4 regions of the Methylobacterium durans genome follow, and region 4 is predicted to be linked to each of the others. Evidence: predicted binding sites of a transcription regulator. Region 4 holds the regulator's gene; each other region holds the start of a gene.
The links. The regulator LexA, encoded in region 4, represses DNA repair genes until DNA is damaged. The targets are predictions, from matches to a motif close to TGTTCNNNNTGTGTTCNG.

Region 1: the regulator LexA is predicted to act here: its motif matches at 2,274-2,291, upstream of recA (recombinase RecA).
Region 2: the regulator LexA is predicted to act here: its motif matches at 5,247-5,264, upstream of DK389_RS10415 (ATP-dependent helicase).
Region 3: the regulator LexA is predicted to act here: its motif matches at 5,664-5,681, upstream of DK389_RS05650 (DUF3072 domain-containing protein).

Annotation. Positions count from the first base shown of each region.
Region 1 is NZ_CP029550.1:4,057,627-4,064,734, reverse strand. Features, by position in the region: gene alaS (alanine--tRNA ligase) at 1-800, opposite strand, end outside; gene recA (recombinase RecA) at 1,122-2,213, opposite strand; gene cckA (cell cycle histidine kinase CckA) at 2,377-5,061, opposite strand; gene flhB (flagellar biosynthesis protein FlhB) at 5,234-6,301, opposite strand; gene fliR (flagellar biosynthetic protein FliR) at 6,331-7,095, opposite strand.
Region 2 is NZ_CP029550.1:2,274,738-2,281,845, reverse strand. Features, by position in the region: gene DK389_RS35585 (EAL domain-containing protein) at 1-747, shown strand, start outside; gene DK389_RS35580 (EAL domain-containing protein) at 741-1,208, shown strand; gene DK389_RS10425 (hypothetical protein) at 1,343-1,594, opposite strand; gene DK389_RS10420 (PhoH family protein) at 1,731-2,447, opposite strand; gene DK389_RS10415 (ATP-dependent helicase) at 2,864-5,236, opposite strand; gene DK389_RS10410 (hypothetical protein) at 5,399-5,659, shown strand; gene DK389_RS10405 (AsmA family protein) at 5,825-7,108, shown strand, end outside.
Region 3 is NZ_CP029550.1:1,196,778-1,203,885, reverse strand. Features, by position in the region: gene DK389_RS05675 (DedA family protein) at 261-908, opposite strand; gene DK389_RS05670 (hypothetical protein) at 1,016-1,219, opposite strand; gene DK389_RS05665 (hypothetical protein) at 1,500-1,796, shown strand; gene DK389_RS05660 (SMP-30/gluconolactonase/LRE family protein) at 1,972-2,808, shown strand; gene DK389_RS05655 (thioredoxin domain-containing protein) at 2,998-5,010, shown strand; gene DK389_RS05650 (DUF3072 domain-containing protein) at 5,412-5,651, opposite strand; gene DK389_RS05640 (SOS response-associated peptidase) at 6,087-6,731, opposite strand; gene DK389_RS05635 (IS110 family RNA-guided transposase) at 6,993-7,108, opposite strand, start outside.
Region 4 is NZ_CP029550.1:3,658,433-3,665,540, forward strand. Features, by position in the region: gene gltA (citrate synthase) at 1-502, opposite strand, end outside; gene gltX (glutamate--tRNA ligase) at 716-2,143, opposite strand; gene DK389_RS16735 (ComEC/Rec2 family competence protein) at 2,301-4,553, shown strand; gene lexA (transcriptional repressor LexA) at 4,547-5,272, opposite strand; gene DK389_RS16745 (molybdopterin molybdotransferase MoeA) at 5,386-6,615, opposite strand; gene moaC (cyclic pyranopterin monophosphate synthase MoaC) at 6,612-7,103, opposite strand.

The DNA of each region.
Region 1 (7,108 bases), 400 kb from region 4:
GGCGTCGGCGCCCGGCTAACAGCATGCGCCACCGCGTCAATCAGGGCCCGGAAAAGATCCGTCTCGTAGATCGTCGGCACGCCCTGGAGAATCGAGGCCATCCGCTCCAGGCCCATGCCGGTGTCGATCGAGGGCCGCGGGAGCGCCTGGCGCTCGCCGGGGGTCACCTGATCGTACTGCATGAAGACGAGGTTCCAGAACTCCAGGAAGCGGTCGCCGTCCTCGTCGGGGGAGCCGGGCGGGCCGCCTGCGAAGTCCGACCCGCGGTCGATGAAGATCTCCGAGCAGGGCCCGCAGGGGCCGGTATCGCCCATCTGCCAGAAATTGTCGGAGGTGCCGATCCTGATGATCTTGGCGTCGGTGAAGCCCGCGATCTTCCGCCAGAGGCCCGCCGCCTCGTCGTCGTCCGCGTAGACCGTGACGAGCAGGTTCTCGGGCGTGAGGCCGAATTCCTTGGTGATCAGATTCCAGGCCAGCTCGATCGCCTCGGCCTTGAAGTAATCGCCGAAGGAGAAATTACCCAACATCTCGAAGAAGGTCAGGTGGCGGGCAGTGTAGCCGACGTTGTCGAGATCGTTATGTTTGCCGCCAGCGCGCACGCATTTCTGTGCCGTGGTCGCCTTCGTGTAGGGCCGCTTCTCGACCCCGGTGAAGACGTTCTTGAACTGCACCATCCCGGCGTTCGTGAACATCAGCGTCGGGTCGTTCTTCGGCACGAGCGATGACGAGGGCAGCACGGCGTGGCCCGCCTTCGCGAAAGTGTCGAGGAAGGTCGACCGGATCTCGTTGACGCCGCTCATCGAAATAGACTCTGTCCTGATCTGGCCCTGCGCCACGCGCCTCACGGCGAAGCCTGGCTAGCGTTCTCCGTCCTCATAAGGAGAGGCGCGGCGCAAGTCACGGGTGGTTTCGCGCCGGTGAATTCACGTCCGCGTCGCTCCGCGCAACGACCGGCCGAGGGTCCACACCGTTTCTATCGGGGCCCCGCCTATGCCGATCGGAGTCCGACGCCTTGCCGTCGCCTGCTCGCTCGACCCGATCCACTCGGCTGACTTGAATGCGAGAAGGCCCGCCGCGATCTTTCGCGGCGGGCCTTCGCATCGGTCGGGTGCTGCCTGGAATCAGGCCTCGCCCTCGTCGAGGTCGTCGGCGGTCGGCGTCGCGTTCTCGAGGATCCGCTCAGCGACGAGGCCGGAATTCTGGCGGATCGACGCTTCGATCTTGCCTGCGATATCCGGATTGTCGCGCAGGAAGCCCTTGGCATTTTCGCGGCCCTGGCCCAGGCGCTGGCTCGCGTACGAGAACCAAGCCCCGGATTTCTCGACGATGCCGGCCTTCACGCCGAGGTCGATCAGCTCGCCGACCTTCGAGACGCCCTCGCCGAACATGATGTCGAACTCGACCTGCTTGAAGGGCGGCGCGACCTTGTTCTTGACGACCTTGACGCGGACCTGATTGCCGATCGCCTCATCGCGGTCTTTGAGCGTCGAGATACGGCGGATGTCGAGGCGCACCGAGGCGTAGAACTTCAGGGCGTTGCCGCCTGTCGTCGTCTCGGGGCTCCCGTACATCACGCCGATCTTCATCCGGATCTGGTTGATGAAGATGACCATGCAGTTCGAGCGCGAGATCGAGCCCGTCAGCTTGCGCAGGGCTTGGCTCATCAGGCGGGCCTGCAGGCCGGGCTGCGACTCGCCCATCTCGCCCTCGATCTCGGCCCGGGGCGTCAAGGCGGCCACCGAATCAACCACGAGCACGTCGATCGCACCCGAGCGGACGAGGGTGTCGGTGATCTCGAGCGCCTGCTCGCCGGTGTCGGGCTGCGAGATCAGGAGATCGTCCAGATTGACGCCGAGCTTGCGCGCGTAGACCGGATCGAGGGCATGCTCCGCGTCGACGAAGGCGCAGACGCCGCCCTTCTTCTGGGCCTCGGCGATGGTGTGAAGCGCGAGCGTCGTCTTACCCGACGATTCGGGGCCGTAGATCTCGATGACGCGCCCGCGCGGCAGGCCGCCGACGCCGAGAGCGATGTCGAGGCCGAGCGAGCCGGTCGAGACGGTCTCGACCTCCTGCACCTTGTCGGTCTTGCCGAGGCGCATGATCGAGCCCTTGCCGAAGGCGCGCTCGATCTGGGACAGAGCGGCGTCGATCGCCTTGGCCTTGTCCTTATCCATGCTGGGAGCTTCCACCACTTTCAGTGCGGCCTGGGCCATTCGTCGGCATCCTTATGCGTGGAAAGGGCGCCGTTCTCAATGCGCCCGGTTGCCGATTTATGTACCTGTTTTGTTCTCGTCCGGCAAGGGCGTACGGTACGTTGTCCAGCCTTTCGCCAGAGATTGATGCGGCATGCAGGGAGATGCCTGCCGTGGCCGTTCCTCAGGCCGACATGGTTTTCTTCACGGTCTCGACGAGCTGCTTCAGGCTGAAAGGCTTGGCGAGGAAATTGAAGGCCTCGCCCTCCGGCAGGTTCTTGCGGAACGCGTCCTCGGCGTAGCCGGAGACGAAGATGACCTTCAGGCCCGGCTGGTGCTTGCGGATCTCTCGCAGCAGAGTCGGACCGTCCATTTCGGGCATGACCACATCGGATACGACGAGGTCGATCTGTTGGGCTCCGTCCTCGACGATTCGCAGCGCCTCGGCACCGGAGGCGGCTTCCAGAACCGTGTAGCCGCGGGCCGATAATGCCCGGCTGTTCACGGCACGGACCGGATCCTCGTCCTCGACGAGGAGGATGATGCCCTGCCCGGTATGGTCGGCCGACGGCTTTCGCACCTCCTTGGGGACGGGGGGCGGCAACGCTTCGGCGGTGTCGGTCGACGCCGTCTCGGCCGCGCCGGTCTCCGCCGACTTCGCCGGCGGGGCGAGCTTCGCGGGCGGGCTCGGGATGGCGACGGGCTCCGGGGCCGGCTCTTCGGCCGGCTCGTGCCGCGGCAGGTAGATGCGGAAGGCGGTGCCTTCTCCCACCGTCGACTGCACGTCGATCGTACCACCGCTCTGCTTGACGATGCCGAACACCGTCGAGAGGCCGAGGCCGGTGCCCTTGCCGATGTCCTTGGTCGTGAAGAACGGCTCGAAGATCTTCTCCATCAGCTCGGGCGGAATGCCTTCGCCTGTGTCGAGCACCTCGATCAGGACGTGATCGCCGGCCGGCGCGCCGCCGCGCGCCTCCGCCTCGGACTGACTCGGCACGTTCGCGGTGCGCACGAGCAGGCGCCCGCCATTCGGCATCGCATCCCGGGCATTGACCACGAGGTTCACGATCACCTGTTCGAACTGGTTCACGTCGGCCTTGACCGGCCAGATGTCCCGCCCGTGCTTCAGCTCGAGGTCGACGCGCTCGCCGAGCAGCCGCTTCAGGAGCAACGTCAGCTCGGAGAGCGATTCGCCGACATTCATCACCTCCGGCCGCAGGGTCTGGCGGCGCGAGAACGCGAGGAGCTGGCGCACGAGACCCGCCGCCCGGTTCGCGTTCTGCTTGATCTGCATGATGTCCTGGAAGGCGGGATCGGTCGGCTTGTGGCTCGCGAGCAGGAGGTCCGAGTAGCCGATGATCGCCTGGAGGACGTTGTTGAAGTCGTGCGCGATGCCGCCCGCGAGCTGACCGACCGTGTCCATCTTCTGGGTCTGCGCGACCTGCTGCTCGAGCTGGCGCTGGGCCGTCGTGTCGAGCGCGTAGAGGATCACGCGCTCGCGGTCGGCCTCGTCGAGGCTCTGGTCGGTAGCGCTCTCGCCACCCGCCGGGGTCAGCCACACGCGCGCCGAGCGGTTGCCCGCACCCTGCAGGGCTACCTCGATCGGCTGGACGTCGCCGAGGCCGCTCGCCGCCTTGGCGAGCGCACCCTCAAGGACGGCGCGGTCGCGCTCGGTCACGGTCTCGCCCATGCTGGGATCGGGACCGGTCTCGGTCGCCCCGACCTCGATGGCTTGGCGCGGCATGGCGCCGAAGAGCCGGGCGAAGGAGGCGTTCGCCCGGGCGATCCGCCCTGTGCGATCGAGCGTCGCGATGGCGATCGGCGAATTGTTGAGGAAGCGGGCAAGCCGCACTTCCGCTGCCCGTTGAGGCTCGTCGAATTCGGCACCGGCCGAGCGATTGATCACGAAAGTGCGCGAGGAGCCTGGCTTTCCGTCCTTGCCGAAGGCGACGCGATGATAGAGCCGCGCCGGCAGCGAGTGGCCGTTGCGGCGGCGCAGGTCGAGATCGAAACGGTCGGTTCGAACCTCGCCGGGCAGTCCTGCCGCGCTCGTCAGCACGTCGGCGCCGGGCGCGATCTCGGACAGATGCGGGCCGCCGGGCCCGACGGTGGCGAGGTCGTAGCCGAGCCAGGACGCCAGCGTCGCGTTCATGTAGACGATTGAGCCCGCCGGATCGATCGAAAGGAAGCCCGCAGGCGCGTGGTCGAGGTAGTCGATCGCGTGCTGAAGCTCCTGAAAGACGTTCTCCTGGCGCTCGCGCTCGTGCGTGATGTCGCTGACCGTCCAGAGCGCGGCCGGGCGGCGGGGACGGCTCAGCGCCCGCACCGAGATGCGGAACCATGCGAATTCCCGCTCCGCGGTGCCGCTCGGCGGCGGCGACATCCGGATCTCCTCGGTGTGGCTGCGACCCTCGCGGGCGCCTTGCGCGAGACGGTAGACGGCCTCGGAGACCTCCGGCGATCCGACGAAAATGCGCTCCACCGAGCGCAGGTTCGAGAAGTTGTCACCGCCAGCGATGCGCAGGTACGCCTCGTTGGCGTAGATGAGGCGTCCGCCCTCCTCGACGACCACCGTCGCCTCCGGCGCGGCATCGACGATCGCCTTGGTGATGTCGTCGCGGGCGCCCTGCCCGCTCAGCTGGATCGCGCCGATGGCCAGTGCGAACAGGAAGAACACGCCGGCCATCGCCAGCAGCGCCAGCAGCCAGACGATCAGGGACTGAGCCTGCTCGTTCGCCACGAAGGAGAGGCCGATCGCGGCGCCGACGAGGAGGCCCGCGAGGACGAGGAGGAGGCCGACCCGGCCCGGTCGCTCGGACCGGTCGATCGAGCCCGACACGGGCGCCGTAGATCCCATCAGCTCAGCCATCAGGCCTCAATCCACCCGTACGCGAACCGGTTACGCCCGAGCCTTCCCGGGCAGCAAGGGATTTGTCTCCGGAAGCTGCGGCGGACTCTCACGAATAAAGGTGGACAAACAGTGGCTTTTCGGCACCGCCGCGCACGAATCGTGCGCATGGCGGATCGCGCCACGGCGGCACTCAGGCCGCGCGCTTGCGCAACCTGAGAACGAATCCGATCACTTCAGCCACCGCCTTATAGTGCTCGGCCGGGATCTCCTCGTCGATCTCGACGGTGGCGTGCAGCGCGCGGGCCAGCGGCGGGTTCTCCAGCACGGGTACGTCGTGCTCCGCGGCCACCGCGCGGATCCGGAGCGCGAGGGAGTCGACGCCCTTGGCGACGCAGACGGGCGCCTGCATCCCAGCCTCGTAGCGAAGCGCTACGGCGTAGTGGGTCGGATTCGTCACGATCACGGTCGCGGTCGGGATCGCGGCCATCATGCGCTTCTTGACGCGGGCGGCGCGCAGCTGCCTCATGCGGCCCTTCACCTCGGGGCTGCCCTCGCTCTCCTTCATCTCCTGCTTTAACTCCTCCTTCGACATGCGCAGGCGCTGGCGCCAGCGGTAGCGCTGGTAGAGGGCGTCGCCGAGGGTGATGACGAGGAAGACGGCGAGCACGCCGCCGAGCAGCTTCAGGGCGAGCGAGAGGATGGCGGGGAGGCAGGCGGCCGGGTCGAGCCGGGCGAAGACCTCCAGCCGGTCGCGGTCGCTCCACAGGATGGTGCCCGCAACGACCCCGACCACCGCCATCTTGGCGAGGCCCTTGCCGAACTGGAACAGGGCCTCGGTGCCGAACATCCGCTTCAGCCCCGCCATCGGCGAGATCCGGTCGAATTTCGGCTGAAGGGTCTCGGTGGTGAACACGAGGGGATGCTGGAGGAACCCGGCCGCGATGATCGCGATCACGATCGCGCCGGCCGGAATCGCAAGCGCCTTCAACCAGATGAGCAGGCCGCGACCCGCCATCACCTCATAGGCGTGTCCGTCGGAGGGAATCGTGTGCGCGTTCATCAGGAATCCGCGCATCTCGCCGAGTGCCGCCCTGGCAAGCGGACCACCGGCGAGCAGCAGCACCAGCGTGAAGGTGCCCAGGATGAAGAACGTGTTGATCTCGACGCTGTTGGCGACATCGCCGCGCTCGATCGCCTGGTCGAGCCGCCGCTGGGTCGGCTCCTCCGTGCGATCCTCGTCCTCGGTGCCCTCGGCCACGGCTCAGGCCTCCGTCCGGGCAAGGCCGCTCAGCGGCCGGTGAACTCCGCGAGGTAGCGGCCGAGATCGTCCAGGAACACCCCCATCATCACGCCGAGCGCCCCGAGCAGGATCGCCATGCCGATCAAGATGGAGGCCGGCACCGCGACGAAGAAGACCTGCAATTGCGGCATCAGCCGAGAAAGCACGCCGAGGCCGAGATTGAACAGGATGCCGAAGGCGATGAAGGGCGCCGAGATCTGCACCGCGAGCGAGAAGCCCCGCCCGATCGCCTTGAGAGCGAGCATCGCGGCCTCGCCCATGCCGGGCACGCCGTTCGGCGGCAGCACCGCGTAGCTGCGCCCGATCGCGTCGAGGGCGAGATGGTGGAGGTCCGCCGCGAGGATCAGGGTCACGCCGAGCAGCGTGAGGAAGTTGCCGAGCGCCGCCTGCTGGCCGCCCATCGTCGGGTCGACCGTCATCGCGTAGGAGAGGCCGAGCTGCTGGGAGACGATGAGCCCCGCGGTCTGGAGCGCGGCGATCACCATGCGCACGGCCAGTCCCAGCACCAGACCGATCAACGTCTCGCCGAACAGGAGCGCGATGAGCTGAGGCCCCGCGAGTGCGCCGTCCTGCAGGGGCAGGAGCGGGCGCACCGCCGGGAACAGGACGAGCGAGACGAGAAGCGCGAAGGCGAGGCGCAGGCGCGCCGAGACAAGCTGCTCGCCGAGGCCCGGCATCAGCATGATCAGCGTGCCGACCCTGGCGAAGGTCAGGAGATAGGCCGCCGCGATGCCCGGCAGGAGCAGGTTCATGCCGTCTCATAGC
Region 2 (7,108 bases), 1.4 Mb from region 4:
GAAGGGGACGCAGGCGATTACGCCTACCTGATCACGCGCGGGCGCATCGAGATCTTCCTCCGGCGGGACGGGGGCGAGGTGCGGCTCGCCCTGCGCAGCCCCGGCGAGATCTTCGGCGAGATGGCGATCCTCGATTTCGATCCCCGCTCGGCCTCGGCGCGGGCCCTGGAGGATTGCGAACTGGTGCCCGTGAGCGAGGCCCAGATCCGCCAGCGGCTTTCGGAATCCGACCCGGTGCTGCGCCTCTGCCTCGGCGTCGTGATGGCGCGCTATCGCGAAACCGTGACCCTCCTCAGGGAGCACGGCATCGCGGCCCGGCACGACCTGCCGCAGCCCGCCGCGCCGTCGCCCGCGGCGCGGGCGGATTTCGATGCGGCGATCACCGCCGTCGTGCTGGAGCGCGAGCTGCGCCGCGCCCTCGACCGCCAGGAATTCGAGCTCTTTTTCCAGCCGATCGTCCGGCTCGGCACCGGCATTCTGGCCGGCTTCGAGGCGCTGATCCGCTGGCGCCACCCGGAGCGCGGCCTCGTCCTGCCCGGCGGCTTCATCGCCGTCGCGGAGGAGAGCGGGCTCATCGTCGACATCACGGCCTGGGTCGTCTCCGAGATCGGCCGCGTCCTGCCCGAGATCATGCGGGTGGGCTTGGGCAATGCCGTCGCGGTCGAGGGCCCGCTCTTCGTCAGCATCAACGTTTCAGGCCACGACCTCGCCCGGGCGACCTTTCCGGCATGGTCTGCGAGATGCTGACCACCCGCGGAATCCCGGCGGGCAGCCTCAAGCTTGAGATCACCGAGAGCACGCTGATGCGCGATCCGGTGACCGCCGCCGACGCACTGACGCGCTGCCGCGCCAGCGGGATGGGCATCGCGATCGACGATTTCGGCACCGGCTACTCGTCGCTGAGCTATCTGAGCACGCTCCCGATCACGACCCTCAAGGTCGACCGGGCCTTCGTGCGGGCGATGCTCTCCGAGCCGCGGGACCACCGGATCGTCCAGACCATCCTGCGGCTCGCCGACGAGATCGGCATCCCGGCCGTCGCCGAGGGCATCGAGGAGCCGGCCGAGGCGCTGGCGCTCGCGGGGATGGGCTGCGCCTACGGCCAGGGCTACCTGTTCGGCCGCCCGGCGCCGCTGCCCGAGACCCTCGCCCTGATCCGATCGTGGAACCGCGCCGACGCCGCAGATCCTCGCGCCTCGGCCGCCTGAGGGGCCGTCCGACAGGCAGGATGGGTTCCGTCTCCCGACACGGAGAGCTGAGGCCCGACGCTTCGAAGGTCGGACTCAGCCCATGAAAAAGGGGGCCTTTCGGCCCCCTCTCGGATCTGCACCGGCGCGCCCGCTCACATGCCGCGGCGCATGTCCCGACGCATATCACGGCGCATCATCTCGCGGCGCATCATGCGGCGCTCCATGTGCCGGCGCATCATGCGGCGCTCCATCATGCGGCGCTCCATTGGCGTCATGTAGACCTGGGTCACCGCGTCGGGGGCGGCCACGCCCATCGGCGCGCCCGGAGCCGCGGAGGCAGAGGTGGCGAGGCCCGCGGTGCCGAGCGAACCCAGGAGGGCAATGGCGAAGGTGAATTTCCTCACGAACGAGATTCCTTTTCTCTGTTCCCCGAGCGCGGCACCCGGTCTCTTCCCCGAAAGCGACGGCTCCGGAGATGGCAATCGCGCGTCGATCGCGCGGCGGGCCTCCGTCGGGGCCCGCCCCGCTACAACTTTCGGGCTACAGATTCGTTTCCTCGAACGCCTTCACCCATTCGGCGCAGATGCCGGAGCGGACGATGTCGTCGCGGGTGAACTCCACGACAGGGATCGGCATCATCCGGCTCTTCACGAGGTGGATGACCGTGCGCAGCCCGCTCGTCTCGCGCAGGTCCGTCTGCGAGACGTCGCCGTTGATGATGACCTGGCAATCGTCGCCGATGCGGGTCAGGAACATCTTGATCTCGGCGGTGGTGGTGTTCTGCGCCTCGTCAAGGATCACGAGGCAGTTCTTGAAGGTGCGACCGCGCATCACCTCGAAGGGGACGATCTCGATGTCGCCGGTCTTGAGCGCGATCTCGAAGGCCGCCTGGCCCATCCGCTCCTTCATGGCCTCGGTCAGCGGGGCGACCCAAGGGGCGATCTTATCCTCCAGCGTGCCCGGGAAGAAGCCGAGCGAGCGACCGGAGGGCACGTTCGGCCGCGTGATCACCACCTTGGCGATGCGACGCTGGCGGAGCTGGTCGGCGGCACGGGTGCCGGCGATGAAGGTCTTGCCGGTGCCGGCGGGCCCCAGCACGATGACTTGCGCGTGAGAGGCGAGTGCTTCGAGGTATTGTCCTTGTCGTTCGGTCAGAGGTTGGATCGGGCTTAGGTGACGTTCCTCGTCGAACCGGGTCCGGTGCAGCCGGACCGGGCGATCTTCCACCAGCTCAAGTCGTGCGCGCCGTCTTTTCATCGATCAACACTCCACTTGGACTTGCCAACCTGGACTTGTCACTGCGCGAGCTTGTCAAACCTGTATTGCCGGATGTCTCCCGTCGTTTGTGAGCCAATCGCAAGCGAGCGCGCAGGTTCCATCGCGCCGCGCATTGCTTGTGGAGAGCACCCGGGTTCGAGCACACGCGGCACGAAATGCCGCATGCAACGCGCGCACCATGCCTGGCCCGCCATGACGGCGGTACGACGCAAACCTGCGCGTGTGACGAAAAAGAAACGATGAGCGAGGGAGGAGACGATCAGCCGCCCGCGAGGCGCCCGGCACAGTCGGGATGACGGAGCATCCGGCACGACCTCAGCCCTTGCTCGCCGCGTTCGGCGATGCCGGCCGGCCCTGCCGCCCCTGAAGTCCGGGCTTGGCCGGCGGGACAGTCTTCAGCCCTGTTGGACGAAGCTGTCGAGAACCATCTTGCGGCCGGCCTTGTCGAAGTCAACGGTGAGCTTGTTGCCGTCGACGCCCGCCACGGTTCCGGGCCCGAACTTGGTGTGGAAGACCCGCATGCCGCCCGAATAGGCGGAGGGCGTGCCCGTGGATTTGGCAACGAGCTCGCCCTCGATCTGACGCGGGCCGCCGCGGCCGCCCGGCGGGGCATTGTAGGACGAGCCGAAGCCGCGGCCGCCGCTGGCGGCGGTGTTCGCCTGCGCCCGCTGCCAGCCCGGCGTACCGTAGGAGGAGCCGAACGGTGCCGGGTTCCGGTCGAAGCGAGAGGCGCCGGCCGAGAAATGGGCGGGCGCCTCCACCACGTCGACACTGGCCGGCGGCAACTCGTCGATGAAGCGGGAGGGGATGGTCGAGGACCAGAGGCCGTGAATGCGGCGGTTGACCGCGAAGGACAGCTTGGCGCGCTTGCGCGCCCGGGTCAGCCCGACATGGGCGAGGCGGCGCTCCTCCTCGAGCCCGGCGCGCCCGCTCTCGTCGATGGCGCGCTGGTTGGGAAACAGGCCGTCCTCCCAGCCGGGCAGGAACACGGTGTCGAATTCCAGGCCCTTGGCGGCGTGCAGCGTCATCAGGCTGACGCGCTCGGCCCCTTCCGCCTCGCTCGCGTCCATGACGAGGGCGACGTGCTCCAGGAAGCCCGCGAGGTCCGGGAATTCCTCCATGGAGCGCACGAATTCCTTGAGGTTCTCGAGCCGTCCCGCGGCGTCGGCCGAGCGGTCCTTCTGCCACATCTCGGTGTAGCCGGATTCCTCCAAGATGGTCTGCGCCACCTCGGAATGCGGCATCGTCTCGATCGAGCGCGCCCAGCGGGAGAAACTCTCGACGAGGGCGCGCAGCGTGGAGCGCACGCGCGGCTTCAGCTCGTCGGTCTCGATGAGGCGGCGGGCGGCGAGCAGCAGCGGGATCCGCTCGGCGCGGGCATGGGCGTGGAGCTGCTGCAAGGTCGCGTCGCCCAGCCCCCGCTTCGGCGTGTTGATGATGCGCTCGAAAGCGAGGTCGTCGGCGGGGTTGGCGGTGGCGCGCAGATAGGCCAGCGCGTCGCGGATCTCGGCTCGCTCGTAGAAGCGCGGGCCGCCGATCACCCGGTAGGGGAGGCCCAGTTGGACGAAGCGGTCCTCGATCTCGCGCATCTGCGCCGAGATTCGCACCAGCACGGCGATCTCGGAGAGGGGATGCTTGCGGGCCTGCAGCGATTCGATCGATTCGGCGAGGAGCCGCGCCTCCTCCTCCGAATCCCAGGCGCCGCTGACGGTGACGCGCTCGCCCGCCTCGTCCTCGGTGCGCAGGGTCTTGCCGAGGCGCCCCTCATTCCTGGCGATGAGGCCCGAGGCCGCGGCGAGGATGTGGCCTGTCGATCGGTAGTTGCGCTCCAGGCGGATGACGGCCGCGCCCGGAAAGTCGTGCTCGAAACGCAGGATGTTGTCGACCTCGGCGCCGCGCCAACCGTAGATCGACTGGTCGTCGTCGCCGACGCAGGCGACGTTGCGGTGCCCCTGCGCCAGGAGCCGCAGCCAGAGATACTGGGCTACGTTCGTGTCCTGGTACTCGTCGACGAGGATGTAGCGGAAGCGGCTCTGGTAGTTCTCCAGCACGTCCGGGTTCTCGCGCCAGAGCTTGAGGCACAGGAGCAGGAGATCGCCGAAATCGACGGCGTTCAGCGTCGCGAGCCGCGCCTGGTAGGCGGTGTAGAGCGCGCCGCCCTTGCCGAAGGCGAAGGCCCCGGCCTCCCCCGGCGGCACCTGCTCGGGAGCGAGGCCGCGGTTCTTCCAGCCGTCGATGGCGTGGCCGAGGGCGCGTGCCGGCCAGCGCTTCTCGTCGATGTTCTGGTCGGCGATGACCTGCTTCATCAGGCGGAGCTGGTCGTCCGTCCCGAGGATCGTGAAGTCGGATTTCAGCCCGACGAGCTCGGCGTGGCGGCGCAGGATCTTGGTGCCGATGGCGTGGAAGGTGCCGAGCCAGGGCATGCCCTCGCCCGCCGGGCCGATCAGGGCGCCGATGCGCGCCTTCATCTCGCGGGCCGCCTTGTTGGTGAAGGTCACCGCCAGGATGTCGTAGGGGCGAGCCTTCCCGGTCGCGATGAGGTGGGCGATTCGCGTCGTCAGCACCCGCGTCTTGCCGGTGCCGGCCCCCGCCAGAACGAGGACGGGACCGTCCGTGGTCTCGACGGCCCGGCGCTGCTCTGGGTTGAGCCCTTCGAGATAGGAGGAGGCGCCGGGCCGAAGGGTGGCCATGGCGCGGGCCGCGATCGAGGTGGGAGCGGAATCGGGCTGCGGCCCGGGCGCCGCCGCCGCATCGGAATGCTTCTGCATGGCCCCTCACTGGACCAAAACGCGAACGGCGTCGAGGGCGCCGCGGCCGCAGAACCGGAACTTGCGCGCGTGCTGCCGCGTCGTCACATCGATCCCGGGTCTTCGGGTCCCGAGCCGTCCAGTCCCGAAACGTCCAGTCCCAATTGGTCCAGTCCCGAGTCCATGACCGAACAGAGGCCCACCGCCATGCGCGCCGCGCCCCTCGCCCTCCTCGCTCTCGCCATCGCCACGCCAGCGCTCGCGCAGGGGTTGCCGAGCTCGAACCTCAACAGCATCAACAATTCCCTCTCACAGCAGAGCCAGAACCGGCAGCTGCGCCAGCAGCAGCAGAGCGACACGGCCAACACGCGCATGCAGATCCGCCGCAGCGAATCGTTCCGGCAGGCTCCGACGCCGGCACCTATCGTCGTGCCGAAGCGCTGAGATCGCGCCGCCGGACCTCCGCCCGGATTGGACGGGCGCCGCCGCTCCGCTACGCTATGTCCAGAGGGGGGCACGGGGCGGACGGCCGGACGGTCGAGGCCGGTCGCCTTGGCGTGCACCTCGGGCACCCGCCACAGGAGCGGGACGTGAGGCGGAACGAGAACGGTGCGTGATATCCTGACCGCTCTTGCCGGCGCCGTCATCCTGATCCTCGTCGCGGCGCTCGCCGTTCCGCCCTTCGTCGACTGGCAGGGCCAGCGCGCGGCCGTCGACGGGGCAATCGCCCGCTCGCTCGGCCTGCCGGCCCGCAGCGAAGGGCGTGTCGCGGTGCGGCTCCTGCCCTCGCCACGCCTGCGGCTCGACCGGCTGCATCTCGGCGAGGAGTCCGACAAGCCCGCCCTCGATGCGCGCTTCGTCAGCGCGGAGATCGCGCTGACGCCCCTCCTCAAGGGCGAGATCCGCTTCACTGAGACCGAGATCCGGCGCGCCGAGATCAAGCTCCCCGTCGGCGAGGGCGATGCCCTGCTCGTGCCGGCGGACTTCGCCGAGGCCCTGCGGGCGCGCGACCTCGCTATCGACGACCTGCGCATCCGCCAGCTGTTCCTGACCACGTTCGTGCCGGCGACGGGCCGGACCGACCAGATCCAGGCCGAATCGCTGAGCCTGCAGGCTCCCTCCCTGGTCGGGCCCTGGCGCGTCGAGGGCGCGAGCGGCGGCGTGCCGTTCCGCCTCGCCACCGGCGAGCCCGCCGCGGATGGCAGCGTCATGGTGAAGCTCTCGGGCGGCGGCGACGCGCATCCCCGCTTCGAGGCCGACCTGCGCCTCGCCTTCGCGCCCGCTGGCGGTCTCGCCGCGGCGGGCGACGGCCCGCGCCCGCTGGTCCCCGAGGCGGAGGGCACGGCCCGCCTCGTCGTCGGGCCGCCGGCCCAGGTCGCCGGCGCCTACCTGCCCTTCAGCCTCGGCGGCAAGTTCACCGCGCAGGGGCCGCGGGTCCGCTTCGAGGGCGTCAACGCCGAGATCGACCCGGGCGGCCAGGCGATCCGCCTCGCCGGCACGGGCCAGATCGATCTCCGGGCGTGGCGGGCCGGCCTCTCGCTGGAGGCGCGCCGGGTCGATCTCGACGCCTTCCTCCTGTCGAGCACCGGGCAGGCCCTGATCGCCCGGGGCCTGCCGAGAGGCGGACGGGGGCTGCCCGTGATGATCGACCTCGATCTCGGCATCGACACGCTCGGGCTCGGCCTCGACGAGTGGACGGGGGTCCGCCTCGCCGGCACACTCGACCGCACCGGCGGCCTGCTCCTGCGCCGGTTCCAGGCGACAGCCCCCGGGGCCGCCGCGCTCGCGGCCAGCGGCGAGATCGACACGGAGCCGAGCCCCCGCTTCAACGGGGAGGTGTCGCTCCGCGCAGCCTCCTCCGACGGGCTCGGACGCTACCTGCGCAAGCTCGGC
Region 3 (7,108 bases), 2.5 Mb from region 4:
GAAAGAAAAACCGAAGCCTAAGCTTGCTTGAAGCAGCGACGGGCCTGACGGGAGCGCATTTCTATATTCAGCATTAGTGCTCATTTATCGTCCCCAGCGTTTGAATTTGGCTTGCAACGCAGGCACAAGCTGAGCGGTTCCATCGGAAGGCGTGCACGGTCGCTTGGCTGCGCTTCTCGTCTTCACCGCAATCACGCGATCGTCTCAAGCAACGGGGTTGGAGCATCCCCAGCCCTGGGACGTTGATCGTCCGCTCGCCCTTAGGTCGGCATCAGCGGGCCGGGGAGCGCCTGCTCTGCCTCTTCCAGAAGGCGCGCCTCGTGCTTGCGCAGCATGACGATGAGCCAGATCAAACCAGCCGCTGCCAGGACGAGTAGGCATACGCCCACGGGACCGGTCACTGCCTCGATGCGCGAGCCGAAGAAATAGGCTCCGCAGGCAAATACCGTCGCCCAGACCAGCCCGCCTGTGGCATTGAACAGGAAGAAACGTGGCCATGCCATCTGGTTAGCGCCCGCCAACAGCGCCGCCAGCACGCGCAGCACGGCGACGAAGCGGCCGAGGAACACGACCTTGCCGCCATGGCGCAGGAAGAGGTAGCGCCCGAGCTTGATCTTCTCAGGTGTGATGCCGATCCGTGGCCCGTGCCGGACCAGCGCGCGCTGCCCCACGCTCCGGCCAATCCAGAAGCCGACGCTGTCGCCTATCACCGCCCCTGCCACGGCTGCCGCAATGACCGCGCCCAAGGAGAGATTGCCGGTTGCTCCGGCGTAGAGGGAGGCGGTGACGAGACACGTCTCACCCGGAAGCGGCAGGCCCATGCTCTCCAGGCCGATCACCAGCGCCACGATCCAGAGTCCGTGCGTGGCGATCAGGTGGGACAGGTCTCCAAGAACGAACTCCAACATGGACCCACCCGGTTTGCTGCTGCGGATGTTCGGCCGGCCTCAGGGTGGTTGAGCCCAGCACTGAGGCACCTTCCGAACGCACGTCAGCGCTCGCCGCCTCGTTCAACTCAACGGTGGCTCTCGCTGCTCCGGCTCATGCGGCGAGCCACATCTCGGCTCGCGTGAGACTGCCCGAAGATCAGCCAGGCTATGGCAAAGCCGAGCGCACCTGCGGCGAACAAGCCGCCGAGCGTCGCACCGTCCATGTTGCCGAGGGCTTGGCTGCCCTGTCGGTAATAGCGCTGACCCTGATCAGAGGCGCTGTCCCACATGTCGGACGCCTGTCGCGACGCGGACCGCCGCCTGCTTGTGGCGCTGAACTTTCGCAGTGAGCCCGCAACGATCCGGGTGGGCAAGGCAGTCCGGATCTTGGCGTCAAGCCATCCTGATCTGACAGGTACGCCCCTGCAGGCGCCCAGCCTTGAACTCCGCCGCAACGAGGGGGTTGTGGTTGAGCTGGCCTAAGATTTGTGCCGCCTCACGCAGGCACCTTTTCCCGCCTGGACGGTTCATCTGGCAACATGTTCCTGGGTACTTCACAAGGAAAGCGTCATGAATACGGCCAATCTTCAGCTGGAGGGCCTCTACGCCGCTGTCGCGGGTCTCATGAACGCTCTGCGTGACAAGAACCTCCTCAGCCAGGAAGAGATCGACCAAGCTTTCGGGGGTGTTGAGGCCGCCATGGTGGCGGACCCGGGACGGCCCACGCAGCTCTCCGCTGCTCATGTCGACGCCATCTGCTTCCCGGCGCGCTTCCTCAGGCTCGCCAATCAGGTCAGTGCGCGAGGCGATGCGCTTTCCTTCGCTCAACTCACCGCCGAGGTCGGTCGCTCGAAGCCACCCCGCTGATGCAAAGCCGAGGGGCGATTGGCTCACATTTGCTCGCCCGAGGAGCCTTTGCCGAAGGCCTGCGATAGCAAAGGAGTGACGCATCGTGGCCATTGTGCTTCGCAAGGCAGGACCGCCGCAGCCGGTCGGGGACGTGCCACCCCCAACCGCCTTTGACCCCCGCTTCACTGACCTCGTGGCGAAGGGAGCGCAGTTGTGTTCGCTCTACGATCAGGCAGTGTTCAGCGAGGGGCCGGTGTGGTGGCCCGCGCGCGAGATCCTGGTCTGGTCGGATGTCGAAGGGCGACGCGTGCTCGGGTGGCATCCTGACGGCCGGGTCGAGGTCGTGGTCGATGCCACCCCATTCACCAACGGCCACACGATCGACGTGGCCGGCAACCTGATCCACTGCGAACACGGTAGCCGGGGATTGAGCTGCACGACCCCTGACGGGCGAACGACCGTGCTTGTGCGTGACTACGATGGTCGCCGCTTCAACTCACCCAATGACGTGACCTGCGCACCGGACGGAGCACTCTGGTTCACGGATCCGGCCTTCGGCCTGCATTCGCCCCGGCAGGGTGCCCTCGACGAGCCTGAACTCGACCACAGGAGTGTCTACCGGTTCGATCCCCAAACCGGACAGGTCGAGCGCATGGCGGACTTCGAGCAGCCAAACGGCCTGGCATTCTCACCCGATGGCAGCACGCTCTACGTCTCCGACACCTCGCAGGCTCTTGGCGGCACACGGCACGAGATTCAGGCGTTCGACGTCACGGAAGGCGGCAGGCTGAGTGCACGGCGGCTGTTCGCGGTGATCGAGCCGGGCGTGCCGGATGGCTTCCGCGTTGACCAGCGCGGCTGGATCTGGACGAGTTCAGGAGCAGGCGTGCAGGTGTTCTCTGACCGAGCGGAGAAGCTCGGGTTGATCCCGACGCCCCAGGCCGCCACGAACTGCGCCTTCGGCTCTGGAGAGCGGCGGCTGTTCATCACGGCGCAGCAGCACCTCTACGCGATTGATCTCGGCGGGTGACCGAACCCGGTCGGACCAGTCCGCCCCCAATTCATTGATCCGGCACATCGAGGAGTTGGATCGTCCTGACGTGTCAGCCCAACAGCGTGCCACCTCACTGGATTCCTGCGTCTGGGACACCCGGAACCGTGTTTCCCCCGAGCTGCTTCCTGCGGAGGGGCGCCCTATCGCACTTGGAACGCACGCTCGATGAACCGTCTCGCGCAAGCGACGTCACCCTACCTGCAGCAGCACAGGGACAACCCGGTCGCTTGGTGGGAATGGAGCCCGCAGGCGCTCGCAGAGGCGGTACGCCTGAACCGCCCGATCCTCCTCTCCATCGGCTACTCGGCCTGTCACTGGTGCCATGTCATGGCTCACGAGAGCTTTGAGGATCCGGACGTCGCAGCCGTGATGAACGCGCTCTTCATCAACATCAAGGTGGATCGCGAAGAGCGGCCCGATGTCGACCACATCTACATGGGCGCGCTGCAGGCCATGGGAGAGCGGGGTGGCTGGCCCCTCACCATGTTTCTGACGCCGCAGGCCGAGCCGTTCTGGGGTGGAACCTACTTTCCCAAAGAGCCACGGCTCGGCCGCCCTGGTTTTGTCGACCTCCTGCGCGCTGTGGCTCATACCTTCGAGAGTCAGCCTGAGCGGATCGCAGGCAATCGTGCTGCGCTGCTGAACGGCCTGGCGGGGTCTGCAGGTCATGCACCCGCTCCTGCAATGACAGCTCACGACCTTGAGAGCGTTGGTGCGCGGTTGGCCGGCGTGTTCGATCCTCGGAACGGCGGTATCGGTGGCGCGCCCAAGTTCCCGAATCCCACGGTTCTGGAGTTCGCTGCCCGGCATGCACGCCGGGCCGACGACGGGATGCTGCGCGAGCTCGTCCACCTCACGCTCGAGCGCATGGCCAAGGGTGGCATGCACGATCATCTCGGGGGCGGCTTCGCACGCTACTCCACCGATGAGCGTTGGCTCGTGCCGCACTTCGAGAAGATGCTGTACGACAATGCGCAGCTGATCGACCTCTACGCGCTGATGGCCGTTGAGACGGGCTCGCCGCTCGCGCGATCGGTGGCCGAGGGGATCGTGTCCTGGCTCACGCGCGAGATGCTCACGCCCGAGGGTGCGTTCGCCTCCAGTCTCGATGCGGACTCGGAAGGGGAGGAAGGCAAGTTCTACGTGTGGGATCCCGCTGAGATTCGAGCGGTTCTCAGCCCCGACGACGCGGCCCTGTTCGCGCGCATGTACGACATCACGGACGGCGGCAACTTCGAAGGCAAGAGCATCCCCAACCGGCTCGATGCCCCCGAGACGGATACGGGCACGGAAGCCCGGCTGGAACGACTGCGCGCGACGCTGCTCGCGCGTCGCGAGCTGCGCGCCCGACCTAGCCGCGACGATAAGGTCTTGGCCGATTGGAATGGGCTGATGATCGCGGGGCTCGTGCGAGCGGGGCTGCTCCTCGATCGGCCGGACTGGGTAAGCCTTGCAGCAACGGCCTTCTCAGCCAACGTGAGCCTGCTGGGGCGCGACGGCCGCCTCGGGCACGCGGCGCGGGCAGGCAGCCTGGTGTATCCGGGGTTTGCACTCGACCACGCCACGATGATGCGGGCCGCCCTTGCCCTCTTCGAAGCAACCGGGGAGCAAACCTATCTGGAGCACGCACGGCGCTGGTGTGACGTGCTTCTGCGCGAGTACCGGGTACCAGAGACGGGCCTGCTTGCGATGACCTCAAGCAAGACGCCGGAGCCGCTCATCACGCGGCCCCAGCCTGTGCAGGACGACGCTGTACCCAACGCCAACGGGGTCTTCGCTGACGCACTGGTGCGGCTCGCCGCACTGACGCATGACGAGACAGCCCGGCGTGAGGCGGAGACGCTGCTGGAGCGGCTCAGCGGTCCAACACGGGTCTCCCCGCTGGCCCATTGTTCCGTCCTCAACGCCGTGGATCAGCACCTCCGCGCCACCTCCATCATCGTCGGATCAGAGGCGGCGGAACTCCTCGAGACGGCTCGGCGCCTGGCGTATCTCGACCGGTCCGTCGCCAGCGCCACAGCATGGGACCGCGTGGTGGCGGACTGGAAGAACGAGGCTGCATTAGATCTCGGCGCCCGGTCGGCGCTGATCTGTGCAGGAATGCAGTGCTCCCTACCCGTGTCCGATTCAGTAGCGCTCCTCGCTGCTCAGCGCGACGCACTGGGCAGTCACACCTGAGGCAAGACGGTGCTGCGCGTTGCGGGACCATGATCCGAGCATCTCTTGACGCGCCGCGGTCAGCACGACAGCGCTGTAGCAGGGCAAAGGCAGGATGCTTCAGCTCTATCGACCGATCATGCGGCGATGTTGTCGCGCTCTGTTCGTAGGCGCGGTTACCAGTCGCCGTGTCGTTTGTCGGGTCTGTTCAGGGGGCTCTGACGCGGTGAAGGATCCGCTGCAAAGCCTGTTGTGGTCGCCAGCAGAGGGGCGGGCGAGGAGGAACCTTGAACTCTGTTCCTCTCAAGCCCATGGCCGGCCTGCAAATCGGTCAGAGATGTTGCAAGGAGACCCGTGCGTCTTGGCTTCGCGCAGCCTCGGCCGTGGCCCGCCCGTCCTCCCGGACTTGGGTCAGCACCGTCTCAGGCATGACCTGCATCCGTCCTGAGGGCATCAATGCGCTTCGAGGCCTCCGCCTTATCAAGATCGGGATCGAACGCCTCCGGCTCCTTGGCCTCCTCCGAAAGGGTCTTGAGGTAGGAGGCCTGCGCGCCGGTCATCGGTTCGCTGCCGGTGGTCCACTGATCGGGATCCTTGACCCGGTTCGAGGCGTCCTTGGGGTTGGTCTTGGGATTCTCGTTCTTCGTCGCTGCCTTGGCCATTGCGAACCTTTTTGTTCGTGTTATGTTCTCACAACGCCGGCGATGCGATGCGAGTTCCCGGCGGCGTAAACATCTGACATCTCAGCGCTATCTTGCGGATGCACTCTGCCGATCCGGAGCCATGGTGATGGCGATCACTGCCCCTCTTCAGCCTGTTCCGCTCCGTGACGTCAGCCCGGTCGCGCTGATGCGTGCCCGGGCTGTTGCTGACGCGAACTGCCTTCGTGCTCTCGCTCGCGCAGCGCTGCGAGACGGTGCGCCGAAGCCTCAGCTCCGGGCCGGAAATGCCAGAGCTGCAGCGCATCGCGTCCTGGCTCATGCGCGCTGTATGTCGGTGCTGGCGTAGCCTGTGCCGGCCCGGGGGCTCTTCGACCTGGTCACCTGAAACGCCTACTGCTCCGCGACGACAGGGCGACAGGCGTGCACGAGTGCGCCTCAGCCCTCGTCCTTGCGAGCGCCACGCGCGACGACCTTCATCATCTCATCGGGCAGCGGTCGCTGAAGCTTCATCGCTTCCTCGGTCGGTGCTTCGAGCCAGGTGCTCCACTCGTCCTCGGTGGTCAGCAGCACCGGCATCGCCTTCGGGTGAACAGGACCGACCACGCCGTTCGCCTCCGTGGTCAGGAACGAATACAGCCGATGCTCCTCCTCGACCGGCTCCTCTCGTTTCGGCCCACGCACGCCCGTCCATGGTCTCCAGATGCCGGCGAACGCAAACAGCGGCCGCTCGTCGGCGATCGCGAACCACACCGGCGTCTTCTTCGGCTTGGTGTCGGCGTACTCGCTGAACGCGGAGACTGGCACGAGGCAGCGGTATTCCGGCTTCAGCCAGGGTCGCCAGTAGGGTGAGGCGACGTTGCGCACGTTCGTGACAGGTTGCGTGCCGACCTTCGGCGGCGGCGGGAAACCCCAGCGCATCATGCTGAGCTCGCGTCCTTCACCGCGCTGGCGCACGACCGGTGCCATCTGGTCGGGGAAGATGCCGGGCAACGGCGGCAGGTTGCCGGTCTGATCGTGCGTGATGCCGAAGACGCGTCGTATCGCGTCCTGGCCCTTGTTGAGGCTGTAGAGATTGCAGATGTGGACGGCCCCCGCTTGTCAGGATGTAGCAGCTTTCTGACCTGATCGCTTGCTCTCAGATGTCCGGCCTGTTCGCGCGGGCGAGGCCCGCTGGCCAAGATGGTGTTCGCTACACGCGTTCCAAGCACATGGGCGACGTGAGAAGTCAGTGTAACCTTCGGAAGCTCGCGCGTATCGACCGACCGGCCATACCATCTGCTGCATCCTGCAAGTTCATGGGCTATCCGCCGAGCAGCCTCGCCCGCCGGTGCCGATCTCGGATCAGGCCGGCAGGGCGGCTCGCGGCTGGCTGTAGACGCCGCCCGTGACCATCAATCGCCATGCGATGCGGGCGAACTTGTTGGCCAGCGCCACCGCCACGAGCTTGGGCGGCTTCC
Region 4 (7,108 bases):
TCTTGGCGATCATGCGCATGGAGGCGACCATGCGCTGCTGCTCGTCCGAGATGTCGGTCGAGTCGTGGTAGAAGGCCGAGAGCGCGCCGACACAGGCCACCATCACCGCCATCGGGTGGGCGTCGCGGCGGAAGCCCTGGAAGAAGCGGTTCATCTGGTCGTGCACCATGGTGTGGCGCGTGACGCGGTAATCGAAATCGGCCTTCTGCGAAGGCGTCGGCAATTCGCCGAACAGCATCAGGTAGCAGGTTTCGAGGAAGTCGCCGTGCTCGGCCAGTTGCTCGATCGGGTAACCCCGGTAGAGCAGCACGCCCGCGTCGCCGTCGATGTAGGTGATCTTCGACTCGCAGGAGGCGGTCGAGGTGAAGCCCGGATCGAAGGTGAAGACGCCGGTCTTCGCGTGAAGCTTGCCGATATCGATGACGCTGGGCCCGATCGTCCCGGTCTTGACCGGCAACTCGATCTGCTTGTCGTCCACGGTGATCGTGCTGGATGCGCTCATGGAGGCGTGGACCTTTCCTGGCAACGTGGCGCCGTCCCGGGCGGCGGCTGAGCCGGAGGCCCGGGTCCGGTGCGGAACGGCAGCATTGCTGCAGTTGCTCACAGGACCATCGGGTTAGCGGATCAGCCGAGCGCCATCAACGGGGCGGGTGACATCCGCCGGGGAACGGCAAGCGAAATCCGGGCCGGAGCCCCTATGCCGCAGGCGCGGCGCTCAGGCTCCCGGGAGCTGGTCGCGCAGGCGCCCGAGGCTCTCGTCGCGGCCGAGCACGGCCATGACGTCGAAGAGCGGCGGCGAGGTCGTGCGGCCCGTGAGGGCGGCCCGCAGGGGTTGCGCGACCTGTCCGAGCTTCAGGCCCTGGATCTCCGCGAAGGCCCGGACGGCGCCCTCGGTCGAGGCCGCACTCCACTCGGCGAGCGCTTCCAGCGCCGGCAGCACGGCGGCGAGACGCGCGCGGCCGTCGTCGCCGAGCAGAGCCTTCGCTTTGTCATCGAGGACGAGCGGGCGCTGCGCGTAGAGGTAGTAAGCGCTGTCGAGGAGATCGACGAGCGTCTTGGCCCGCTCCTTCAGCCCCGGCATCGCCGCGGCGAGGCGTCGGCGCAGCTCCGGCGCGAGCGGCGTCGAGAGGCCGCGCGCAGCCCCGATGCTCGGCACGATGGTCTCGATGGCATCGACGAGGGCTGCGTCTTCAGAGCCGCGGATGTAGAGGCCGTTCAAGTTCTCGAGCTTGGCGAAGTCGAAGCGCGCGGGCGAGCGGCCGATCGCCTTGAGGTCGAAGGCCGCGATCATCTCCTCCGTCGAGAACACCTCCTGGTCGCCGTGGCTCCATCCGAGCCGGACGAGGTAGTTGCGGAGCGCCGCCGGCAGGTACCCGAGGTCGCGGTAGGCATCGACGCCGAGCGCCCCGTGGCGCTTGGAGAGCTTCGCCCCATCCGCCCCGTGGATCAGCGGGATATGCGCCATGCTCGGCATGTCCCAGCCGAGCGCCTGGTAGATCTGCCCCTGGCGCGCGGCGTTGGTGAGGTGGTCGTCGCCGCGGATCACCTGGGTCACGCCCATGTCATGGTCGTCGACGACGACGGCGAGCATGTAGGTCGGGTTGCCGTCCGAGCGCAGCAGGACGAGATCGTCGAGATCCCGGTTCTGCCAGACGACGCGGCCCTGCACCGCGTCCTCCACTACGGTCTCGCCCTCGGTCGGCGCGCGCAGGCGGATCACCGGCTTCACGCCCTCCGGGGCCTCCGAGGGATCGCGGTCGCGCCAGCGCCCGTCGTAGCGCAGCGGACGCCCCTCGGCCCGGGCGTTCTCGCGCATCTGCGTGAGTTCCTCGGGCGTGGCGTAGCAGCGATAGGCGCGGCCGGACGCGAGCAGGCTCTCGGCGACCTCCCGATGCCGCGCGGCGCGGGCGTACTGGTAGATGACGTCGCCGTCCCAATCGAGGCCAAGCCAGCGCATCCCGTCGAGGATCGCGTCGATCGCCCCTTGCGTCGATCGCTCGCGGTCCGTGTCCTCGATGCGCAGCAGCATCCGGCCGCCGTGCCGGCGCGCGTAGAGCCAGTTGAACAGGGCGGTGCGGGCGCCGCCGATATGCAGGTAGCCCGTGGGCGAGGGTGCGAAACGCGTGACGACGGCAGAGGACATCGGGCCGGCTGATGTTCGAGTGGACGGGCGGGCGACGTTCGGGCGGGAAGGATCGACCGGCCCGGCCGCGGGCCTGTAGCATGCGCGGACGGACGCGTTAAGAAATCGTCGCACGGGGCGGACTTTCCAATCCCGCGCGCGGACGGTGCGGCAAGCGATGGCGCAGGGGGCGGCAGGGAAGGGGACCCTCGCGATCCGCGCGGCCGGCCGCCTGCCCCCTCTCGGCCTCTGGGTGTCGGCAACGCGCGGCTGGCTCGCGGCGGAACTGGCGCAGGAGGCCGGGCAGCGGCGCTTGTTCCCCTGGCTCGCGGTCGCCTTCGGCGGGGGCATCCTCGCCTATTTCTCTCTCACGGGCGGTGAGCCGGCGCTCTGGGCTGCCCCGATCGCCGCGGCTCTGTGCCTCGCGCTGACGCCCCTCCTCGGAGCGCGGCCCGCCGGACTCGCCCTGGTGCTCGCCCTCGCCGCCGCGCTCCTGGGCTTCGGGGCGGCGGCGTGGCGCGTGGCGCGGGTCTCGGGCCCGATCCTGGCGCGGACGAGCATTGCGCCGCTGACCGGGCTGATCGAGGCCCTCGACGAGCGGGAGGAGGGGGCGCGGCTGATCGTCCGTCTGGCGAGCTTCGGGAGCCTGCCGCCCGAGGCGCGGCCCCTGCGCGTGCGCGTGACCTACCGGACGCAGCAGGCGCTCAAGCCCGGCGATTTCATCGCGGCCAAGGCCCGCCTGCTGCCGCCCCCGGAACCGGCCCGCCCGGGCGGCTACGATTTCGGGCGCGACGCCTTCTTCCGCGGCATCGGCGCCGTGGGTTCCCTTCTCGGGGCGATCGAGGTGCGGCCGGCGCCCGAGCCGGTGCCGCCGGCCCTGCGCCTCTCGGCCGCCATCGACGGGGCGCGCAACGCGCTGACGCGGCGCATCACCGACGCGAATGGCGGGCAGGCGGGCGCCGTCGCGGCGGCGCTGGTGACGGGCAAGCGCGGGCTCATCGCGCCCGAGACGAACGACGTGCTGCGGGCCGCCGGGATCTACCATGTCGTCTCGATCTCCGGCCTCCACATGGTGCTGGCCGCCGGGGTCGTGTTCTGGCTGGTGCGCTCCGCGCTGGCGCTCGTCCCGCATCTCGCCCTGCTGTGGCCGATCAAGAAGATCGCCGCCGGTTTCGCGATGACGGGCGTCACCGCCTATTGCGCGTTCTCCGGCTGGGACGTCGCCGCCGAGCGGGCTCTCATCATGACCCTGATCATGCTCGGCGCCATCCTGGTCGATCGGCCGGCGTTGAACATGCGCAACCTCGCGCTGGCGGCCTTCGTGGCGCTCGCGCGCGAGCCGGAGGCCCTGCTCGGCCCGAGCTTCCAGATGTCGTTCGGGGCAGTGGCGGGGCTGACCGCCTGCGCGCGCTTCATCGATGGCCGGTTGTTGCGGCGTGCAGGCGACGGCCTTGCGGGGCGTGCGATCGGCCTCGCATCGACGGCCGTCTTCGGTACTCTGCTCACCACGCTGGTGGCGCAGATCGCGACGGCGCCCTTCGCCACCTTCCATTTCCAGACGATCCAGCCCTTCGGCCTCGTCGGCAACGCGCTGACCTTGCCCCTCGTCTCGCTGGCCGTGATGCCAGCCGCCGTGCTCGGCATCCTCGCCTACCCGTTTGCCCTCGATCAGCCGGTCTGGTGGCTGATGGGGCAGGCGGTCCGCGGGATGCTCGCGATCTCCGGCTGGATCGGTGGCTTCGGGCAGGCCACGATCGTGGTGCCGGCCTTCGGGGTCGGCGGCCTGGCTCTGCTGACCCTCGGCCTCCTCGTCGCGGTCCTGCCCGTCTCGCGCCTGCGCCGGATCGCGATCGTCCCGGTCGCGCTCGGGCTCCTCACGGCGGCAGCGCCCGAGCGCCACGACATCTTCATCGACCGGGAGGGCCGGGGAGCGGCGGTTCGGGGGGGCAGCGGCCGCCTCATTGCCCTCGGCCGGCCCTCGTCCTTCGTCCTCGAACAGTGGCTGAAGGCGGACGGCGACGCGCGCAGAGCCTCCGAGGCCGGGGAAGGGGCAACCTGCGACCGGCTCGGCTGCACCTTGAGGGCGTTCGACGGGCGGCAGGTCGCGCTCGCGCGTGACAAGCGGGCGCTGCCCGAGGATTGCGCGCGGGCGGACATCCTCATCACCCCGCACAGCGCCCCGGCGGGCTGCGCGGCCGGCCTCGTCATCGATCGCGCCGCGCTCGCGCGCTCGGGCGCCGTGGCGATCCGCCTGGACGCATCGGGCCCAGTGGTCTCCGGCGCCCGTGAGACCGCACGCTCGCTGCCGTGGCGGCCCCTCGCGTCACGTCCGGCTCAGCCGAGCCCCGCCGTCCTGCGGCAACGTCCCGATGAGGCCGCCTCCGAGGAAGCGGACGCGGCGCCGGAGTCCGGAGCCGAATCCCTTCAGTAGCGACGCACGAGGCTGACGAGGCGGCCCTGGATGCGGACCCGGTCGGGCCCGAGCACGCGGGTCTCGTAGGCCGGGTTCGCGGCTTCGAGTGCGATGGAGGAGCCGCGGCGGCGCAGGCGCTTCAGCGTCGCCTCCTCGTCGTCGATCAGCGCCACGATGATGTCGCCGGTATTGGCCGTGTCCTGCTTGCGGATCACGACGAGGTCGCCGTCGAGGATGCCGGCCTCGACCATCGAATCGCCGCGCACTTCGAGCGCGTAATGCTCGCCGCCCGCCAGGAAGTCCGGCGAGAGCGTGATGGACGCGCTCTGGTTCTGGATCGCCGAGATCGGCGTGCCGGCCGCGATCCGCCCCATCACGGGGATGGTCAGGGCGCGCCCGTTCTCGTCGGTCGCCTGCGTCATCGGCATCTTGGCGGCCGGTGCCCGCGCGCGCCCGCCCTCGACGACGCTCGGCGTGAAGCGGCGCACCTCGCTGCCCGTGCCGGTGGCGGCCTGACCCAGGCTCTCCGGCATGCGGATCACCTCGATCGCCCGGGCCCGGTTCGGCAGACGGCGGAGGAACCCGCGCTCCTCGAGTGCGGTGATGAGCCGATGGATGCCGGATTTCGATTTGAGGTCGAGGGCATCCTTCATCTCGTCGAAGGACGGGGGGACGCCGCTCTCGCGCATCCGCTGCTGGATGAAACGGAGCAGATCCAGCTGTTTACGCGTCAGCATGGGGCAGACTCATCTCTCGGAGGCGACGCGGCGTGCGGTCGCGGAAACAAAGCGCGAACAGGTTAAACGTTCCGCAAGTGTTCCGCAAGCGCAGCTTGGCGATACTGATGAGATCAGAGAATGCCCCGGTCGAGCCGGATGATGCGGCAGGATTCGCCGGCCTCGGCCGCGGGCGCGTGCGGCGGGCGGACGAGGAGCGCCTCGGCCTGACCGAGAACCGAGAGCATCGACGAATCCTGTCGCGTCTCGGGATGTGCGACGGGGAGCCGGTCGGGCGCGGTGTCGAGGCGCGCCCGCATGTAGTCGGCCCGGCCGTCGTTTCGCGGAAGCGCGCGCCCGAGGATCGCCGGCTCGCTGCGGTCGGCGCCGGCCCGCGGATCGCCGAGGAGCGCGCGGATCGCCGGCACCACGAAGAGCATCCCGCAGACGATGGCCGAGACCGGGTTGCCGGGCAGCCCGATCACCAGCATCTCGCCGAGCCGGCCGTGCATCAGCGGCTTGCCGGGTCGCAGCGCGACGCGCCAGAAGCCGAGCTCCAGCCCCTCGCGGGCGAGCGCCGATTGGACAAGATCGTGATCGCCGACGGAGGCGCCGCCGAGCGTCACGAAGAGGTCGGCGCGGGCCTCCCGCGCGCGGCGGATCGCGTCCTCCAGCGCCGGCAGGCTATCGCCCGCGATGCCGAGGTCGATCGGCTCGGCGCCCGCGGCGCGGGCGAGCGCGGCGAGCGCGAGCGCGTTCGAGGCGACGATCTGGTCCCAGGCCGCCGGCGCCCCCGGCGCCACCAGCTCGTCGCCGGTGGCGAGGATGGCGACGCGGGGTCGACGGCGCACCGAAACCTCCCCGTGACCCGCCGCCGCCGCCAGCGCGAGGCGGCGCGCGTCGAGGCTGTCGCCGGCCTGGAGCAGCGCTTCGCCCGCGCGGAAATCGAGCCCGGCGGGGCGCACGAAGCGGCCGGCCGCCACGCGCTCCCGCGCGATCACGCTGTCGCCCTCGGCCTCCGCATCCTCCTGGATCAGGATCGCGTCCGCGCCCTCCGGCACGGGCGCGCCCGTGAAGATGCGCACGGCCTCCCCCGGACCGATCCGGCCGGCATGACCGTGGCCCGCCGCGCTCGTGCCGACGAGACGCAGCCGGGCCGGGACGCTGTCGAGGTCGGCGGCGCGCACGGCGTAGCCGTCCATCGCGGAGGCCGGGAAGGGCGGCTGGGTGCGCTGCGCCGCCACCGGCTCCGCGAGGGTTCGCCCGGCGGCGGCCGCGATCCCGGCGCGCTCGGCCTCGACGGGCCGGGCCACGCTCGCGAGGATGCGTTCCAGCGCCTCCGCGACGGGCAGGAGCCCGCTCACGCGCCGGCCTCCGCGTCCGCGCGGTAGCTGCCCGATCGGCCGCCGTCCTTGGCCAGCAGCCGGATGCCCTCGATACGCATGCCGCGGTCGACCGCCTTCACCATGTCGTAGACCGTCAGGCAGGCGACCGAGACCGCGGTCAGCGCCTCCATCTCGACGCCGGTCGGGCCCTGCACGCGCACCTCCGCGGTGAGGCGAAGGCCGGGGAGCGCGTCGTCGGCCTCGCAGGTCACGTGGACCTTCGAGAGCAGGAGCGGGTGGCAGAGCGGGATCAACTCGTGCGTGCGCTTGGCCGCCATGATGCCGGCAAGCCGCGCGGTGCCGATGACATCGCCCTTCTTGGCATCGCCCTCGCGGATGAGCCTGAGCGTCTCGGGCAGCATCACCACGGCCCCTTCGGCGAGCGCCGTGCGGGTGGTCGCGGCCTTGTCGGTGACGTCGACCATGTTGGCCGCGCCGGTGGCGTCGAGATGGGTGAGGCCGGTCATGGGCT